3 regions of the Enterococcus sp. AZ109 genome follow, and region 1 is predicted to be linked to each of the others. Evidence: predicted binding sites of a transcription regulator. Region 1 holds the regulator's gene; each other region holds the start of a gene.

Region 1 (4,294 bases):
ATGTCAAAATTAGATGAAAAGAACGTTGGCAATTGTTCCTGCATCCGATATTGAAGAATGACTCCAAGAATATCATCTCGAATCCAAGCACTCATTGAATCAGCGCCAATATCATCAATCATTAAAATGGGGGCTCGTTTTACTTCATCCAACTTTGGTCCCACTTTATCCGTAGAGATCGCTTGTTTCATTTCACTGGCAAAAGTTGGAAAGTGAACTAATGTTGTCTCATGTCCTTTTACTGCCAGTTCATGAGCCATTGCACCTAGTAAATAAGTTTTTCCTACTCCAAAATCCCCAACTAAATATAAAGATTTGTGAAAATCTTTTGGCGTTGCATGATACAGGTTGATAAAGTCCAAGGCAGCTTCCAACGCTTCACTTCTTCCAGAGGTTACCTCAAAGGTGCGTATTGAAGCTTGACGAATGTCCTTAGGCATATCGACTGAATTAATCCGGTTACGAATTTCTTCTTCTTTTTTACGTTTCAATAACTCATCTGTCGGCACATAAGTAACATCAATAAAGTGAAAGTTAAGAGCTAATTTAGGTTCATACCCAGGAGCTATCATCGTAGGATCATTCGCTAAAAATTTTTTCTTTTCTTGAACAAATTCATACAGCTTAGCAAATGATTTTTCAATATCTTCTTGTGTCAACTTAGCCTTATGCAATTCAATGAAGCTGCGGACATCGGTATCCTGCAACACTTCTTGCATCATTTCGCGATAGCGTCCATCTACACCACGAGATTTTATAATTCGGTTTAACTCTTTGCCTACATCTTCCATTAACTTTCACCCTCTTTGTTCAAATATTCTGCCAACTTACGATTGAGTTCAGCCTCTTTTTCTGGACTAATTTTTTTCTCTTTCGGCGGTTCTTTAATATGTGATGGCAGCGTTTCTTTTCGGCCTGGTGTCTTACGAACTCCGGTATTTCGGCGACCCGAACTTGTTTTCTTCACTAGTTTTTGATCTGCCTGGCGAACGTGCACTATAGCTTCTTCAGGTCGTTGGATTTTTCTTTGTGCCCAGTCATTAGCGATCGCATTCAGATAATTTTGATTAATTATCGCTTGATTTTGTATCACTAAAATATAATTGATTAAAATATTTACTACACTATTCGGAAATAAATGACGACTGAGAAGATCTTCAATTAAGCGAATTTCTTGATTAGTTTCATAGCCACCCTTTTGTTTCTTGATCGCTTGCAAATATTTAATCGGTGGGATTGTTTCACTTTGCCGAATAATTTCTTGTTCCGCCTTCGAAAAACCTTCAGAAAGTGTCGTTGTGGCTGACATCTCTGTCGAATTCTGAACAGGGGCTATTTTCGCTTGCTTTGATTTTACAATTAATTTTCGTAAAAACGGCAGTTGAATTTGATTTCTCTCGCTAGATTTCACAGCAAAATCTAACATTTCCATCTCATCAATTCCATACATTTGATGTAACGCATCAAGTTTTTCTTGATCATCCTCAGCTAAATTCAGATTGAATTTTTTTAATTGTTGACGGAAAAATTTCCAGTCAAACTTACTGGTAGGTGTTTCTGGCATAATAAATTTCTCGTGAGTATCATCAAACAGCTCAGCATTTGACTCAAAACGGTCTTCTTCAAAACGATAAACATCACGAAAACGTTTAGTAATGTTTGTTAATCCTTCTGTTGGAATACTTTTAGGACGGAAGCGATCAACTAAACGTTGAAACCGCCTTTCACCAATTTTTTCCACTAGCAAATAGCACATTAGCGCGTCTTGAAAAAACGTAGTCGGGGTCAAAGGATTTATTAACTGGTAATACATTAGTAACCCTAAATCAGAGTCTTCCTTTTGGTAGGTAGTCATTAAACCTATACCCTCTAATTTTTCTCGTCCTTTTACCATAGCTGCTAACCCATTGTCAATCGCTGCTAACAAATCAGCATGCATCAACTCAGGACTTTTGCCTTCGATGGTAATGTCTCCTGATAAGCTCAAATAAAGGCTTAATGCTTCAGCACCGATAATCGGCTGGTATAAAAAAAGTAAAGATTGTTGGCGACTTTCATCAAGCTGAGGACTGCCATAGACAGTGTAAATCGTCGTTGGCTTTAATTCAGATGTCACAAACTAGCCCCCTAAATAAATCTATGTTAACCATTCGAATTGCTATACTTTCCTTCATAAAGCAGTCTATTCTTTTGCATCTGTGGATTTTGCTTTATCCACGATTTCTTGTAATTCTTTCAAGAAAACCGACATATCTTTGAACTGACGATAAACGCTAGCAAAGCGAATGTACGCAATTTCATCTACATTCATCAGGTCTTCCATGACATACTCACCAATCTGGCTGGTCGATACTTCATTTTCACCTAAACTGCGAACACGGTTTTCTACATGGTCCACTATTTGTTCCATTTGTTCCATAGCGACAGGTCGTTTTTCAGCTGAACGAATTAATCCACGCAAAATTTTGTCGCGATTAAATTCTTCTCGATCACCATTACGTTTAATTACTAAAAGTGGTACGGCTTCAATTCGTTCAAAGGTCGTGAAGCGGAAACCACAATTTTCACATTCTCGTCGTCTTCGAATAGCGCGTCCATCATCAGTTTGCCGACTATCAATGACTCTGGAGTTATTATGATTACATCTTGGGCAACGCATGTTTTTCACCTCTCAGATGATATTATTTTATTGTAACACGAGTTTATCATATCCCAATGGCTAAAAAAAGCTTTGTTGTGTTTTTTGAAAATCTTTATTAGTCAAAGTCTTGTTTTTTTAACCATTGAATTACCTGGTGCTTTGTTTCTTCCATGCTCCCACGATTATCAAAAACGAAATCGGCAAGTTGTTTTTTTTCTTCTAAAGACATTTGACTTCGGATGCGACTTGTCGCTTCGGTTTCCGTCAGATTATTTCTACGCATTAGTCTTTGCATCTGCGTGGCTTGATCGACATATACTACCGCCACAGCGTCCATTTTTCTTTCATAATGTCCCTCGAATAATAGTGGAATATCTGCAATTACTAATGGGCTATCGAGTTTGGCTGTGTTGATTTGTTGATCGATTTCATCACGAATATAAGGATCTAGAGTATGATTAAGCTTTTGACGTTCCTTAGCATCTGAAAAAATGAGATTCCCTAATTTTTTGCGATTAAGTGTTCCGGCTGATGTGATAATTTCTCCGCCAAAAACATCTATTAGTGCTGCTAATCCAGGTGTGCCCGGTTCAACCACTTGGCGCGCTACAATGTCGCCATCTACAACTGGAAATCCAGCCTCTCGAAATATCTTTACTACCGTTGATTTCCCGCTGGCAATACCACCAGTAACTCCTAACACATAACTCATGTTTTCACCTCTTCAATTGTTGACAGTGGGGACAGTAATGAGTACCACGTTGAGCAACTTTTGTTTTGGCAATCGGTGTACCGCAACGTGGACAGGGGTTCCCAGTTTGCCCGTAAACATTAAGCTCTTGTTGAAAGTGTCCGGCTTCGCCAAGAGCATTCAAGTATGTCCGAATCGTTGTGCCTCCAGCTTCCTTAGCTTTAGTAATCACAGAAATAATTGCTTGGTGCAATACCTCAATTTCTTTTCTAGTTAAGGTATTCGCAGGTTGTTCAGGATGGATTTTAGCCAGCCAAAGTACCTCGTCAACATAGATATTACCCAGACCAGCTACGATTTTCTGATTTAGCAGCAAAGGTTTAATCATTGTATGCGCCTTGTTCAAGCGTTTTTCAAATTCAACTACATCAAAGGTCTCCTCAGTAGGTTCAGGTCCTAATTGTTGAATACCTTTATACTCTAAACCTGTATTCCTCTTCATTAAACTCATTCGACCAAACTTACGCACATCATGGTAAACCAATTCAGATCCATCAGTAAAAATAAAACGTACATGGCTATGTTTATCTAATGGCGTTGCTTTAGAAAAAAACTCATATTTTCCTTCCATCCGTAAATGTGAAACCATATCGTAATGAGTAAAGTGAAAAATCAAGTATTTCCCTCTTCGACCTACAGATTCAATCGTCTCTCCCACTAACTCGTTACGAAACTGATCCACTTCAGGTGATTCAATTATTTTAGGCCACAGCACATCAACTTCACTGATGGTTTTTCCGATAACTAATGAAACTAAGCCTCTACGGACTGTTTCAACTTCTGGTAATTCTGGCATTATTTGTCACTCCTAAGGGAAAAGCTGGAAATTTTCCAGCTTTTAGTTATTTTGCTTCATACCAAGTTTTTCCCCAACTGCTGTCTGTGATTAATGGAACATCTAG
Region 2 (4,294 bases), 600 kb from region 1:
ATCAACATGGGAATAAACGATTTACCTGACAAACCAAATTTACGGAAAATCCGGTCCATCACAAAAGCGATCCGAGCCATATAGCCGCAGTCTTCCAACAAAGCTAAACAGAAGAACAAGACCATTAATTGTGGTAAGAAACCTAAAACAGCTCCGACACCGGCAATAATTCCGTCTAAGATCAAGCTTTGCATCCAATCGGCGACATTCCATGATGCCAAGACATTGCCAACAAAGTTCGGCACAGCTTCGCCGAATAGAACATCGTTGACCCAATCTGTTCCCATAACCCCGATCGTTTGGATGGAAATGTAGTAAATTAACCACATTACAAAAGCGAAAATTGGTAACGCCAAGAAACGATTGGTCACAATGCGGTCAATTTTATCCGATAGTGAAAGTTTAAACTCTTCATTATCTACCATACATAAAGCTCTTAAATGCGTAATAAAATCATAACGTTCATTAATGATAATGGTTTCAGCATCATCACCGATGATTCGTTCCGTGATTTTGATTGTTTCTTCGATTTCTTTTTGTTGGATACTGCTTAGGGCTAATTCATCCTGAGCTCGAACATCTCGTTCAAACAGTTTTACACTGTACCAACGACTGTATTTTTCTAAAACCGTATTGCCTAAGACGTTGGTAATTTCACTTAAGGCTGCCTCTACTCGTTTATCATAATGAGGGAAAGTTAGTTCTTCTTGTGGATTCTTAGCAGATTCAATCGCTTGTTCCACCGCTTTATCCAGCCCCCAATTTTTCAGTGCACTGATGCCAATTACAGGAACGCCCAAAGCATAAGACAGTTTTTCGAGGTTAATCTGTTTGCCATCTTTTTTAACCAGGTCCATCATGTTAACAGCAACGACTACCGGAATTCCTGTTTCAATCAGCTGGGTCGTTAAATAAAGATTTCGTTCTAGATTGGTGCCATCGACAATATTTAAAATGGCATCCGGTATATTTGATAATAAATAGTCCCGCGCCACCACTTCTTCGGGTGAGTAGGGTGATAAAGAATAAATACCGGGCAGGTCATCAATAATTATTTCTTGTTGCTTTTTGTACTTTCCTTCTTTACGTTCTACTGTTACTCCGGGCCAGTTTCCTACAAACTGATTGGTACCGGTTAAGATGTTAAAGGTACTGGTCTTCCCACTATTGGGATTTCCGGCTAAAGCAATATGCAATTCTGCCATCTATCTCGCCTCCCTAGCTACAACAACCATCTCAGATTCATTTTTCCGTAAGCTTAATTCATATCCGCGAACTCGAATTTCCATCGGATCACCGAGAGGAGCTAATTTTACTACTTTTACCTCAGTTCCCTTAGTCAAACCCATATCCATTAAACGGCGCTTCACTGCACCAGTACCATGAACCGTCACAATTTGTCCAGTATCGCCTACAGCCAGCTGGTCTAACGATACCCAAGCTCGCTGTTCTTCTATTACTTCATTCACAACTATCTTCATCAATAAAGACTGATCCAAGGCAACTCGAGCATTATGTAATAAAACAATACTATTATCATCCGAATGATTCACAACCGCCACTTTCGTTCCGACAGTCATGCCTAAATCTTGCATACGGCGTTTCAACTCAGCATCCAGCTGAATGTTTTCAATTTGTACAACTTTATTTAACGGGGTTTCTGCTAACGTTGTCATGGCGCCCTCCACTTGTTTTCATTAATAATGATAATCTTTCTCATTTAGAATACAATTATTGTCATTAGAAGTCAATAAAATCTTGAGCATTTCAGTTGACAAATTAGCGATTTTATAGTTATGAATATTCAGAACTAGTTATTCTAAATTTTTTTCACTTAGTAAAAAAACATTGACTGACCTCATTCTTTGTTTAAAGTGACTATAATCTCTGAAATATGGCGTTTTCACGCTTTTCCAAAAAACACAAACTATTGTGTATGGACTTCCCACCGGCACAAGATGTAGTATCTTATGATTGACTTTTCTGGTACATCTTTTATACTAAGAAGTGTAGAAAAAAGGAGGCCTTTTTATGGTTAAAGTATATTCGAAAAATAATTGTATGCAGTGTAAAATGACAAAACGTTATTTATCTGACAATAGCATTCCCTTTGAAGAAGTAAATATTGATAATGAGCCAGCGGCATTAGATTTCTTGAAAGATCAAGGATTCCAAAGTGTGCCAGTCGTGTTTGGCGGTCAATCAGCGATCATCGGTTTTAGACCTGATCAACTAAAAGCCTTAGCTTAACCTGTAAACTTTGCAGTCAGAAGATTGCAAAGTTTCTTCTTTTAAACGAATAGATGCAAGACAATGATGGACTAATTTTTCATTAGAAGAATTGGTCCAAAACTATGAATAAGGAAAGATGTGACGAAATGAGCCTAAAAGACATAGGAGACGTAAGCTACTTTAAACTAAATAATGAAATCAACCGTCCCGTCAATGGACAAATCCCGTTGAACAAGGACAAGGAAGCCCTAGATGCTTTCTTTAAAGAAAATGTGGAGCCGAACACTCACAAGTTTGCCACGGTGCAGGAAAAAATTTCTTACCTATTAGAACAGGATTATTTAGAGGAAGAATTTGTTGCTAACTATTCACCAGCATTTATTGATCGTTTGTTTACCTATTTAGATGAACAAAATTTTACCTTTAAATCCTTTATGGCTGCTTACAAGTTCTATTCTCAATATGCTTTGAAAAACAATGAAGGCACTGAGTACTTGGAAAGCTATGAAGATCGTGTGGCTTATAATGCGTTGTATTTCGCTAACGGCGACGAAGAATTGGCAATGCGCTTGGCCGATGAAATGATTCATCAACGTTACCAGCCAGCTACCCCATCATTTTTGAATGCCGGCAGAAAACGTCGTGGCGAATTGGTGTCTTGTTTCTTAATTCAAGTAACTGATGACATGAACAGTATTGGCCGTTCGATCAACTCAGCATTGCAGCTGTCACGTATCGGTGGCGGCGTAGGGATTAACTTATCCAACTTGCGAGAAGCCGGCGCACCTATCAAAGGCTATGATGGAGCAGCTAGCGGTGTGGTTCCAGTGATGAAATTGTTCGAAGACAGCTTTTCTTATTCTAATCAATTAGGTCAACGTCAAGGGGCCGGTGTGGTTTATTTGGACGTGTTTCATCCCGACATTGAAGTCTTCTTATCTGCCAAAAAAGAAAATGCCGATGAAAAAATTCGCGTAAAAACATTGTCATTAGGTGTAACGGTACCAGATAAGTTCTACGAATTGGCCCGTAAAAATGAAGATATGTATTTGTTCAGCCCTTACGGCATCGAAAAAGAATACGGTGTGCCTTATTCTTACGTAGATATCACCAAAGAGTACGATAACTTAGTCGCAAACCCAAATATTCGCAAGAAAAAAATTCGTGCCCGTGATCTTGAAAATGAATTGTCTAAATTACAGCAGGAATCTGGTTACCCTTATATCATCAATATCGATACGGCGAATAAAGCCAATCCGATTGATGGCAAAATTGTAATGAGTAACCTGTGTTCAGAAATTTTACAGGTCCAAACACCATCAGCTATTAACGATCGTCAAGAATACGATGAGTTAGGAACAGACATTTCATGTAACTTAGGTTCTACTAATATTGTGAACTTAATGGATAGCCCGGACTTCGGTCAGTCTGTGCGCACGATGGTTCGCGGTTTAACTTATATTACCGATGCATCAACTATTGATGTGGTTCCTTCGATCCAAAACGGCAACAGCTTGAACCATACGATTGGTTTGGGAGCAATGGGTCTGCATACCTATTTTGCTAAAAACCAGATGATTTACGGTTCCAAGGAATCCATTGATTTCACCAACATTTACTTTACCTTATTGAACTACTGGACTTTAATGGAAAGCAACCAAATTGCCAAAGAACGCAAGCAAGTGTTCCATAACTTTGAAAAATCAAAATATGCCGATGGTACTTACTTCGACAAATATTTGACTAATGAGTTCTTGCCAAAAACTGATAAAGTTAAAGAAATCTTCAAGGATATTTTTGTGCCAACCAAAGAAGATTGGGAAGCACTAAAAGCAGCCATTCAAAAAGACGGCTTGTATCACCAAAATCGTTTAGCTGTTGCACCAAACGGCTCAATTTCTTATATTAATGACACGAGTGCTAGCTTGCACCCAATCACTCGCTTGATTGAAGAGCGTCAAGAAAAGAAAATTGGCAAAATCTACTATCCAGCGCCTTTCTTGAATAATGAAACCTTGCCATACTACACTTCTGCTTATGACATGGATATGCGAAAAGTGAT
Region 3 (4,294 bases), 1.1 Mb from region 1:
CAGCCAGTCATGGTCAAAAGTAGAAAAGGCAATCCAGCCACCATAACAGCTAGCTGCAATATCGCCACATGATCCGTTGCCTTGGACATTCAAGTGAGCTAATGTGGCTAGTTTGAACAGCTCCAACTGAGTTAGCTGCAAATTGTAAAAAGCATTCAAAGCCTTTACGGTAGCTACTGTAACGGCACCGCTGGAACCTAAGCCGTATTTGCGACCGTTGGAATTATCCAATTCACTGGTAACCTTCAAATCGAAGAAAGCCAGTTTTTCCCCTTTTTCCTGAGCATAGCGTTCGGTAAAATGAATAGCTGCTAAGATGTAATGAAAGGGATTATCTCGTATATTTAAGACCAATTCGTTGTTTTGACGCGTCCAACGAACCGGCATATCACTGTATTGAGCCGATTGGATACTGCCGCTTTTTTTAGCAGTTTCAATCGAGACATTAATAAACTGGTCAATTGCTACAATAATGGCGGGATGACCAGCTTCAACTACGGCGTATTCGCCGGCGATATATAATTTGCCAGGAGCTGAAACTTCAATCATGCGTCTTCTTCCTTCATCATTATTTTGATCCCAGGACCCGCATGAGCGGTGATCAATTGTTCGGATGAAAAATAGTCCTGTAATTGCTTAACTAAAGCTACTTCATGTTTTCGTTCCACCAGAATTTTAACATTTGGGCCAGCATCCATGGTGAAGTAACAAGGCAAACCTTCATTACGGAGTTGCCGTACTAAATTCATTGCCCGCATACTCTCAGCTGACCAATAAGTAAAGGGAGGAACTGCTGCTAATGTCGTACCGTGCATTTTTAGAGCGCTGGCTTCGGTAACTTCCCCTAACGCTTGAAAATCTTTTGCTTGGATGGCTGCCCGTGCTTTCGCTAAATCTTGCGGTACAGTTGCTAACCAACCATCATAAAAGGCAGAGGTCTCGACAGTTCGTTGCATGCCATCACGGCTGGAAACATCTTTTTGATGATCGTTTACGACAACAAATACCATGCTTAAGTCTTCTTCAAAGCCGTCTGAAGTGATCGGGACTGCATAAGAGGTTTCATCTGAATCGCCTTTTACCCATTCTGCAAAACCACCATAGACACTGCGACTGGCTGATCCAGATCCACGTCGTGCGAGACGCGATAGTTCTCGTTTATCTAAAGGCAAACCTAAAGCGGCACTAGCTGCACCTGCTAAGGCTGCCAGACCGCTCGCTGAAGAAGCCAGACCAGCTGCTGTCGGGACAAAATTTTGACTGACCACTTTGGCAAATAGCTGACTTTGTGCTCTATTGCGAATTAGATCCAAAAAACGACTAACTTTAGCTGTCGCCTTTTGGTCTTGTAATTGCTGATCTAAGTAAAATTGATCCTCGGTGTATTCCGAAGAAAAAGTAACAGATGTTTCGGTGTAAAAAGCATCCAGTGTTAATGACAAACTATTATTCATTGGTAAGATCAGCTCTTGATCAGCTTTTCCCCAATATTTAATCAATGCGATGTTGGTGTACGCTCGCGCGTGACCCTTATACATGTGCATATACCCCTAACCCTTCGATCCACGTATCTTGTGCACCTGCATCTAGTAAAATCTGCTGCAAGCGCCGACCGCTTTCTTCATTTTCTGCTAATGCAATCATGCACCCGCCACGACCGCCACCAGTCAACTTCGCACCCAACGCGTGATTGATTAAGGCAGTTTCAATTAAGTGGTCCAAGGCATAATTACTTGTTCCTAATGCTTGTAAATGTTCCTGTGCTTGGTTCATGCAAGAACCGAGCATTTCTGGTTGATTCAATAAAATAGCCTGCTGCGCCTGCTTAGTTAATTGTCCTAGCTGACGAATTCGTCGCCCGGTTTCTAGTCGATCCGTATCCATTAAATGGGCCACGTCTTTTACGGCTTTGCGGGTTTGCCCCTTGTGACCAGTATCGGCCACCACTAAAAAGGCGTCCATGTTCAATTGGAAAGGTTGAAAATCCAAGCCTTTTTGATACAGCAGCGGTTCGGTTCCGCTAATCGTTGCAGCATCAATGCCGCTAGGATTACCGTGTGCTACTTTTTCCGCTTGATTTACAAATAATAAGATATCTTCTTGATTTGCAGGTAATTCCAGCCAGTCAAAAAATGCTCGTGTAATCGACACAGCAACGGCCGCACTGGACCCCATCCCTCGTTCAGCCGGAACTGTACTTTCAATTGTTACGTAAAATGGCTTCGAAATGGCAAATTGGCGAATCAGCTGCCATAGCAAAACAGTCACATTTTTCATCGAGTGAGGAGCTTTGGTTAATGGACCATGATAGAAGCTCGATTCAATCCATGATTCATTTCCTTGATGAAAGTGGACGGTAGTAGTGATACCAGTGCCGGAAAAAGGAAAAGCGATCGCCGGTTCACCGTAAACGACAGCATGTTCTCCCATTAAGATGATCTTTCCGCTGGCATGTCCTTGACCAATGGTTTTCATTCGAAAAACTCCTTTTTTACCCTAAAAAAGATTTGACCCTCTGTATTAATCTCTTCCATTTTACTCAGAGTAAACAAACAAGTAAATGAATCCGTCGAAAAGTTTTATAAATTCAACTTTTTTTTAAACATTCATTGACATGTATTACGATGTGTGAGTGAAGCTTTTTTTGTTGACGACACTAGATATTGGGGGTATATTAATGAATGTTGAAAAAAAGTACCACATTTTGTATAAAGTGAGTTGGAGGTAAATGAGTGTGATTGTATTAGCAGGTACCATTGGAGCTGGAAAATCCAGCTTGACTGCGATGTTATCCGAACATCTAGGCAGCCAAGCTTTTTATGAATCAATTGAAGATAACGAGGTATTGCCATTATTTTATGCGAATCCTGAGCAGTATGCCTTTTTACTGCAAATTTATTTTCTAAATAAACGATTTGAAAGTATAAAAAAAGCAATGCAAGATGACAACAACGTGTTAGATCGTTCAATTTATGAAGATTCACTGTTGTTTCATTTGAATGCCGATTTAGGTCGAGCAACTGACACCGAAGTAAAAGTTTATGATGAATTATTAGGCAACATGATGGAAGAATTGCCTTATGCGGCCCACAAGAAACATCCGGATTTATTGGTTCATATCAAAGTTTCTTTTGAAACAATGCTGGATCGAATCGAAAAACGTGGTCGGGAGTATGAACAATTAAGCTTTGATCCAACCCTTTATGATTATTACAAAGAGTTGAATTACCGCTATGATCAATGGTACGAAGACTACAACGAAAGCCCCAAGATTCAAATCGACGGAGACAAACTAAACTTTGTCGAAGATGCCGAAGCACGGGATATTGTACTGCAACTGATTGATGAAAAAATCGCAGAAGTGCAGGCAATTTCAGTGATCTAATTTCGATAATAAAATAGAAGCTCAAAATGCTCGGATAGTATGAGTATTTTGAGCTTTTTGTTTTCAACATGTTTAGGCCATGAATTTTTTCAGCCTTTTTTGTGCAAACTATTTTTGTCTCATTTATAATAGAGATGATAAGGAGGAGAATGCATGGAAGCGCAACAAATATTTAACCAAGGACTGTGTACTTGGATCAATATTGATTCACAGGAACCACAGGAAATTGCCCATCTAAAAGAAACATATCAAATTAGCGATGAAATGCTGACGTACTCTCTGGATAAGAACGAACGTGCTCGGGTAGAATACGACCCGTTGGATCAGGCATTGCTGGTCATCTATAATGTCGCACATTTAGAAAAGATTGATAATCACTACGAAACCAGTCCGATGGCGTTTATTTTGAAGGATCATCATATCTTTACCTTCATTTCTGATAAAACCGAGTATGTAGTTGAGCTAATGAACAATGTGCTAAAGCGCGATTCTCAGCAAAGCACTGCTAGTCTGCTTTTCCATACGCTTTTTTTGGTATCTGACTATTATTTTCCTAATATTGAAGAAGTAAACAGTCAGCGGATTCGGTTGAATAAAAGGCTGCGGGAAAAAACGACCAACAAGAACTTGTTGGAGCTTTCAGATTTGGAGATTGGATTGGTTTATCTTGTAACTGCTACGAAACAAAATGTAGTTCTGTTAGAGCAGATTAAAGCACAGGGCTTATTTTCCAGTTTTACCGACAAGGAAAAAGAAGAACTGGATGATGCCTTGATTGAAGCCAAGCAGGCGGTGGAAATGACACAGCTAGCCAGCGAGATTTTGGATCAGCTTTCCGGTACGTATAACAACCTGTTGAACAATAACCTAAATGATACCATGAAGATTTTGACAATTTGGTCCTTGCTG

What was found. The regulator NrdR, encoded in region 1, represses ribonucleotide reductase genes. The targets are predictions, from matches to a motif close to ACACNATATATNGTGT.
Region 2: nrdH (glutaredoxin-like protein NrdH) is a predicted target of NrdR. The motif match lies at 1,952-1,967, and genes of this name have one in related genera.
Region 3: IGI42_RS07300 (deoxynucleoside kinase) is a predicted target of NrdR. The motif match lies at 2,654-2,669, and genes of this name have one in related genera.

What each region holds. Positions count from the first base shown of each region.
Region 1 is NZ_JBIOSF010000001.1:490,437-494,730, forward strand. Features, by position in the region: gene dnaI (primosomal protein DnaI) at 1-791, opposite strand, end outside; gene IGI42_RS02350 (replication initiation and membrane attachment family protein) at 791-2,116, opposite strand; gene nrdR (transcriptional regulator NrdR) at 2,183-2,659, opposite strand; gene coaE (dephospho-CoA kinase) at 2,757-3,353, opposite strand; gene mutM (DNA-formamidopyrimidine glycosylase) at 3,358-4,188, opposite strand; gene polA (DNA polymerase I) at 4,235-4,294, opposite strand, start outside.
Region 2 is NZ_JBIOSF010000001.1:1,091,561-1,095,854, forward strand. Features, by position in the region: gene feoB (ferrous iron transport protein B) at 1-1,205, opposite strand, end outside; gene IGI42_RS05240 (FeoA family protein) at 1,206-1,676, opposite strand; gene nrdH (glutaredoxin-like protein NrdH) at 2,032-2,250, shown strand; gene nrdE (class 1b ribonucleoside-diphosphate reductase subunit alpha) at 2,379-4,294, shown strand, end outside.
Region 3 is NZ_JBIOSF010000001.1:1,544,688-1,548,981, reverse strand. Features, by position in the region: gene IGI42_RS07315 (phosphomevalonate kinase) at 1-549, opposite strand, end outside; gene mvaD (diphosphomevalonate decarboxylase) at 546-1,538, opposite strand; gene mvk (mevalonate kinase) at 1,531-2,475, opposite strand; gene IGI42_RS07300 (deoxynucleoside kinase) at 2,729-3,385, shown strand; gene IGI42_RS07295 (magnesium transporter CorA family protein) at 3,539-4,294, shown strand, end outside.